One region of the Streptomyces sp. NPDC002680 genome, then DNA from elsewhere that is predicted to be linked to it. Evidence: riboswitches for the same ligand, from Rfam matches in the RefSeq annotation. Region 1 holds a riboswitch; each other region holds the start of a gene.
The links. A riboswitch is a leader RNA that binds a small molecule or an ion and turns the genes downstream of it on or off. The one in region 1 is predicted to bind cobalamin.
Positions count from the first base shown of each region.

Region 2: another riboswitch for cobalamin. It lies ahead of ACFYXF_RS38070 (ABC transporter ATP-binding protein); the one in region 1 lies ahead of ACFYXF_RS01825 (CbtB-domain containing protein).
Region 3: another riboswitch for cobalamin. It lies ahead of ACFYXF_RS50110 (cobalamin biosynthesis protein); the one in region 1 lies ahead of ACFYXF_RS01825 (CbtB-domain containing protein).

Region 1 is NZ_JBIAQP010000001.1:422,239-424,407, reverse strand. Features, by position in the region: gene ACFYXF_RS01830 (hypothetical protein) at 1-646, opposite strand, end outside; cobalamin riboswitch at 730-873, shown strand; gene ACFYXF_RS01825 (CbtB-domain containing protein) at 909-1,130, shown strand; gene ACFYXF_RS01820 (CbtA family protein) at 1,151-1,909, shown strand; gene metE (5-methyltetrahydropteroyltriglutamate--homocysteine S-methyltransferase) at 2,075-2,169, opposite strand, start outside.
Region 2 is NZ_JBIAQP010000018.1:87,289-89,457, forward strand. Features, by position in the region: gene ACFYXF_RS38065 (SMI1/KNR4 family protein) at 1-316, opposite strand, end outside; partial or broken gene ACFYXF_RS38070 (ABC transporter ATP-binding protein) at 393-850, opposite strand; cobalamin riboswitch at 844-1,026, opposite strand; gene ACFYXF_RS38075 (methylmalonyl-CoA mutase family protein) at 1,115-2,169, shown strand, end outside.
Region 3 is NZ_JBIAQP010000033.1:73,934-76,102, reverse strand. Features, by position in the region: gene ACFYXF_RS50120 (anion permease) at 1-364, shown strand, start outside; gene ACFYXF_RS50115 (hypothetical protein) at 410-631, shown strand; cobalamin riboswitch at 722-865, shown strand; gene ACFYXF_RS50110 (cobalamin biosynthesis protein) at 969-1,916, shown strand; gene ACFYXF_RS50105 (cobyric acid synthase) at 1,913-2,169, shown strand, end outside.

The DNA of each region.
Region 1 (2,169 bases):
GGAGAACGTCGGGACGCAGGACGGGGAGTTCCGCGCGCAAGGCTTCGCTGATCTTCTGTTCGTCCGCCTGGTCGTAGCTGTCGAGCAGTTCAGGCAGCACTATGTCGTGCAGTTCATCGGTGGTGAAGTCGACCCGGCAAGTGGTCCGGTACGGGTCGCCGACGACCAGGGCCTCCGGCTGCCGGGCGAAGTCCAGGCAGAAGTACAGGGTGCTGATCACGGTCCGCGCACGGACCAGGCCCTTGACCGTCAGACACCCGCCGTCGTCGCCGTGGTGCCCCTGCACGCCTCCGGTGGCGGTGAGATCGCCGCGGACCACCACGTCGGGGCAGCCCGACAGCAGCACGTTGCGGACCCGTACGTGCCCCGTGACCAGCAGGAAGTTGCCACCGGCGGAGTCCCACCACTCGATGTCTCCCTCGACGGTCAGGTCGCCGTCCACGATCACGTTGCACGGCGACCAGTCGCCGTCGCCGTCGCGCTCCAGGTTCCCCACGACGTGCAGACCGCCCTCGTACAGGCGGATCTCCTGCTCGTCGGCGAACTCCCGGTACGGATACTGAAGGTCGGAGGCGGCGTCGAAGCGAGCCTCGGCCTCGTCGACGCCGATGAGTCGGTAACCCGCGGGTGAGGTTGCGCTGTTCATGGCACGGACGCTACAACCGCCCACTGACACCCACGCGGTCGGAAGCGGATCACGCCAGGTGGCATCGGGTATTGGCCATGAACGCGACAGGAGGTACCGTCGGTCCGATATCGACGACGGCGAGACGGAAGCCGGTGGGAAACCGGCACGGTCGCGCCACTGTGTACGGGACGCCCCGCAGGGGTGCTCCGTGAGTCAGACCCGTGGCCGTCGTCCTGTGCACCACCGAGATGGGACGCGAACTCCCAGAGGAGGCCCTGCCATGGCGCAGCATGTCGCACCGCCGACAGCCACCACCCCCGTCATCCCGGCCAGACTGCCGCTCAGGGACATCGCCCCCTGGGCGGTCTTCTTCGGCATCCTGATGCTGGTCCTGCTGTACTTCGTCGGCGCGGAGCAGGGTGCCACCTCCGTCGTCTCCGGCGAGGAAGTCCACGAGTGGGTGCACGACGCCCGCCACCTCCTCGGCTTCCCCTGCCACTGACGAAGGACGCCGCACACCCCATGAACTCCGCAACCGTGAGAAACCTGCTCGTGCGGGGCATGCTCGCCGGCCTCGGCGCCGGCGTGCTCGCCCTGATCGTCGCCTACTTCCTCGGTGAACCGAGCGTCGACAAGGCGATCGGCTTCGAGGCGGCCCACGCCCCCGCCCACGAGCACGAGGTCGAACTCGTCTCCCGCAGCCTGCAGTCCACCGCCGGCCTCGCCACCGGTGTCCTGATCTACGGGGTCGCCTTCGGCGGAATCGCCGCCCTCGCCTACTGCTTCGCGCTGGGCAGGGTGGGTCGCTTCACGCCCCGCGCGACCGCGCTGCTGCTGTCCGGCAGCGCCCTGCTCGTCGTGTATGTCGTGCCGTTCCTCAAGTACCCGGCCAACCCGCCCGCGGTCGGCAACGGCGACACCATCGGCAAGCGCACCACCCTGTACGTGCTGATGATGGTGCTCAGCATCCTCCTCGCGGTCGCCGCCACCATCCTGGGCAGGCGGCTCGCCCCGAAGCTGGGCACCTGGTACGCCACCGTCACCGCGGTGGCCGCCTTCGCCCTCGTGATCGGACTGGCGTACGCCTTCCTGCCCGTCGTCAACGAGGTACCGAGCGACTTCCCGGCCACCGTGCTGTGGCGCTTCCGCGTCTCCGCACTCACCATCCAGCTCACCCTCTGGGGCGCGTTCGGCCTGGTGTTCGGCGAACTGGCCGAGCGGCTGCTCCATCCCAGGCCCGCGACAGCCACCGCACCCCGACCGGTCGCCGCACCCAACTGACCTGACCCGTCAGCCGAGCCAGGGCCCACGGAACCGTCCGAGGGCCCTCTCGCGTTTCGGGTGCGAGGCGCGGAGGAACCGCGTGACCGGGGCAGGGCTGCGGGGGAGGAACTCGGGTGTTCCCCCCTCCGTAGACCTGCTACCCCCGGCCGATGGGGCGAGCCGTCAGGACGCGGAGAGTTCCCCGCGGACCGTGCGGGCTGCCGCGGCCAGGTGTTCCAGGGAGGCTCGGGTCTCGGGCCAGCCGCGGGTCTTCAGGC
Region 2 (2,169 bases), on a different contig from region 1:
CCGGGTCGAGGTCCAGGTCGTCCTGGTCGGCGCCCTCCTCCTCCCAGGCCAGCCGGGCGTTCCCCGTCTCGTCCTCGAAGTCGTCGGGGGAGAACGGGTAGGCGCCCGTGGGAAACGGACCGAGGATTCCGACCTCGCCGATCTCCTCCTCCGATTCGATCCCGCCGACGCCGTACACGGACATGAAGTCCCTGTAGTCCCGGGGGAACCCGGTACCCCACCGCTCCTCGGCCGCCTGCCAGTCGATGTCCTCGCCCGCGCCGGGAGGCGGCGGCAGGAGCTGCCGCAGCGCCTCGATCCCCGTGAGGTCTTCCATGGTGGTCCCCGCCCTTCGATCAGGTCGTTCGAAAGTCTAGGGAGCACCACTGACAACGCCTGGTTCCCGGCTCTCCTCACCCGGGCCGGAGCGTCCCGAGGAACCGCACGTGCGGCCGGTCGCCGGGCTCGTCGCGGCTGACGGCGCCTTCACGCCGTACACGTCGGCGATGAGGTCCTCGGTCAGGACGTCGCCGGGGCTGCCCGTCGCCACCACCCGGCCCTCCTTGAGCACGACGAGTGCGTCGCAGTACATCGCCGCCAGGTTCAGGTCGTGCAGGGCGACGACGGTCGTGACCGGCAGTTCGGCGACCAGGGTCAGGAGGTCCAACTGGTGCTGGATGTCGAGGTGGTTGGTGGGTTCGCCGAGGAGGAGTTCGCGGGGTTCCTGGGCGAGGGCGCGGGCGATCTGGACGCGTTGGCGTTCGCCGCCGGAGAGGGTGTGCCAGAGGCGGGCCGTCCGGTCGGTGAGGCCGGTGCGTTCCAGCGCGGTGTGTACGGCCTTGTCGTCGGCCGGTGTGGCGGGGGTCCAGGCTACGGTCGGCCAGCAGGTCTTCGGACTCGGGGTCACCCGGACGGAGCGCCTTCCCGGATCCTGGTCAGATTCGACCGTCGTCCAGTGGCTCGTGTTGCTCCGCCCGTCACCCTCACCGCTGCGCGTCAGCTCCGGATTCACACCGGATTCCCTTGACTGGCCTCAGGAAATCACCACGTGAGGCCGAGGTCACATTTCGGCCGAGGCCAAGGTCACAGCCTGGCGCTCTGCTGCGGCCGGACCTCTCTGGCCTAGCATCCGGGCATGACAGTCCTGCCCAACGACGGGCTCTCGCTGGCCGCCGAGTTCCCTTCCACGACCCATGAGCAGTGGCAGCGCCTCGTGGAGGGCGTCCTGCGCAAGTCGGGCAAGGAGGTCTCGGGCGCGGCAGCCGAGGCCGCGCTGTCCACCGCGCTGGAGGACGGGATCACCACCCCGCCCCTCTACACGGCGCGCGACGAGTCCCCCGAACCCGGTTTCCCTGGCTTCGCCCCCTTCGTACGCGGCGGGCGGCCCGAGGGGAACACCGTCGGCGGCTGGGACGTACGGCAGCGGCACTCGACCCTCGTCGGCGACGCGGTGCTCGCGGACCTGGAGAACGGCGTCACCTCGCTCTGGCTGACCGTCGGCCCGGACGCGATCCCGGTGTCGTCGCTCGCCCGGGCGCTCGACGGCGTCTATCTCGACCTGGCCCCCGTCGTCCTCGAAGCCGGACAGGAAGTGGAGCCCGCCGCACGGGAGTTGCTGCGGCTGTACGAGGAGCGGGGCGTCGCCAAGGAGACGGCGCGCGGCAATCTCGGCGCCGACCCGCTGGGCCACGAGGCCCGTACGGGTGAGGAGTTGGCCTTCGCGCCGGTCGTCGAGCTGGCGCGGCTGTGCGCCGAGCAGTACCCGGGGCTGCGCGCGCTGACCGTGGACGCGCTGCCGTACCACGAGGCGGGCGGCTCGGCCGCGCAGGAACTGGGCGCGTCCCTGGCCACCGGGGTGGCCTACCTCCGCGAGCTGACCGAGGCCGGGCTGACCGTCGAACAGGCCTGTGGACAGCTGGAGTTCCGGTACGCGGCCACCGCCGACCAGTTCCTGACGATCGCCAAGCTGCGCGCGGCCCGACGGCTGTGGGCGCGGGTCGCCGAGGTGTCCGGGGCGCCGGCGGCCGGGGCCCAGGTGCAGCACGCCGTGACCTCGCCTGTGATGATGTCCCGCCGCGACCCGTGGGTGAACATGCTCCGCACGACGGTCGCCACGCTGGCCGCCGGAGTCGGCGGCGCCGACTCGGTCACCGTGCTCCCCTTCGACCACGCGCTGGGCCTGCCGGACGC
Region 3 (2,169 bases), on a different contig from region 1:
GATGGGCGCGGGCCTCGGCCGCAAGGGCGGCGTGGTCCGCTGGTCGACGGCGACCCGCATGTTCGTGGCATGGGGGCTGACGCTGCCCGCGGCGGCGCTGGTGGGTGCGGTGGCGGAGTGGGTGACCGGGTTCGGGGACTGGGGGACGGCACTGGTGGCGGTCTTCCTGATCGCCTCGAGCGCGGCGATCTGGGTCGTCTCGCGCCGCGGCGAGGTGGTCGACCACACGAACGTCAACGGGACCGAGGATCCGGCCGCCGCGGTGACGCCGCCGGCGCACACGGTGCCGACCGACCTCACGGCCACGATCCCCGCCCCGGCCACCACCGCCGACCCGGCGACTCCCCCGGCCGCCACCGTCTGACACCGAGCACCCGGTCCCCCAAGTCAGAAGCAAGGAAGAAGCATCATGAAGATCGACTGGGCCGCCCTCGGTTCCGTCTTCGGCGTCAGCCTCGTCATCACCGTGGCCATGGTGGGCGTGTTCACCCTGGGCATCGTCGGACTCTCGATGCGCGAACGGGCGGCGACGCAGGGGGAGTCGGCCGGGCTCGCCGTCACGGGGGCTTACGCATGTTTCGCCGCCTGTGCGGCAGTTGTGGCATACGGGATCTATCTGATCGTGGCGTGAGGGCCGAAAAGCGTGTTCCCGCGCCGCCGTTCCATCGGCGGTGTGGGGCTCAGCACAGTCCTCCTTTCCAGGTCAACGGCAAGTTGACGGGTGTTCCGGGCCCGTGGTGGACTGCCGGAGCCATGTACGGCGGCAGAAGAGGAAGCCGGTGCGAATCCGGCGCGGTCCCGCCACTGTCACCGGGGTAGGTAACCCCGGGAGCCAGGAACTCTCGCCGCCGGTCTCGTCGAACCAGGGCGTGGACACCCTGAGTGAGGACATATCGCCATGCTCGGCTGCCGTTCGCGTTCCAGGTCCATGACCAGGGTTTCTCCCGCCACTTCGGCCGGCTGAGCCGGTGCGTGCCGATCGCGTCTTCGCGTACGGCGCCGTCCTCGGACTCCTCGGTGATCTGGCTCTCGGTGATCCGCGCCGGGGGCATCCGGTCGCCGCGTTCGGGCAGGCCGCCGGCGCCGTCGAACGGGTGCTGTGGCGGGACCACCGGGGGTGGGGGGCGCTGCACACCGCCATGTGTGTGGGAGGCGCCGTCTCACTTGCCGCGGGGGCCCGTTCCGTCGTACGTCCGTCCCGTGCCGCTTCCGTCGCGCTCACCGCCGCCGCCACCTGGGCCGTGGTCGGGGGGACCTCCCTCGGGCGGGAGGCTCGGGCGATCGGGCGGTCGTTGGAGGCCGGGGATGTCGACGGGGCCCGGGAGCGGCTGCCCCATCTCTGCGGGCGCGATCCGCAGGCCCTCGACTCCGACGGGATCGCCCGGGCCGTCGTCGAGTCCGTCGCCGAGAACACCTCCGACGCCGTTGTGGGGGCCCTTGTGTGGGGGGCTGTGGGTGGGGTGCCGGGGCTCGTCGGGTTCCGGGCCGTCAACACCCTCGATGCCATGGTCGGGCACAAGTCTCCGCGGTATCGGCGGTACGGATGGGCCTCCGCCCGGCTCGACGACCTCGCCGGGTGGCCGGGGGCGCGGCTGACCGCCGTACTCGCCGCTGCCGCCGGTGGTGATCCGCGCGGGGCCGTCCGGTCCTGGCGTGCCGATGCACGCAGCCATCCCAGTCCCAACGCCGGGCCCGTCGAGGCCTCCTTCGCGGGGGCCCTCGGGGTGCGGCTCGGCGGGACGCTGTCCTACGCGGGGCGGGTCGAGCATCGGCCCGTGCTCAACGGGGAGTACGGGCGTGCCGTCGGCGTCCAGGACGTCGAACGGGCCGTACGGCTGTCCCGGCGGGTCACCTGGCTGGCCCTCGGGGTCAGTGTCGTCGCCGCACGGCTCGTAGCGAAGGGGCGTACGTCATGAGTGGCGGAACTGTCGGCGGCGGGCTGCTTGTCGCCGGGACCACCTCCGATGCCGGGAAGAGTGTCGTCACCGCCGGGATCTGTCGGTGGCTCGTGCGGCAAGGGGTGAAGGTCGCGCCCTTCAAGGCTCAGAACATGTCCCTCAATTCGTTCGTGACGCGGGAAGGCGCCGAGATCGGGCGGGCGCAGGCCATGCAGGCGCAGGCGTGCCGTATCGAACCCACCGCGCTCATGAATCCCGTCCTGCTGAAGCC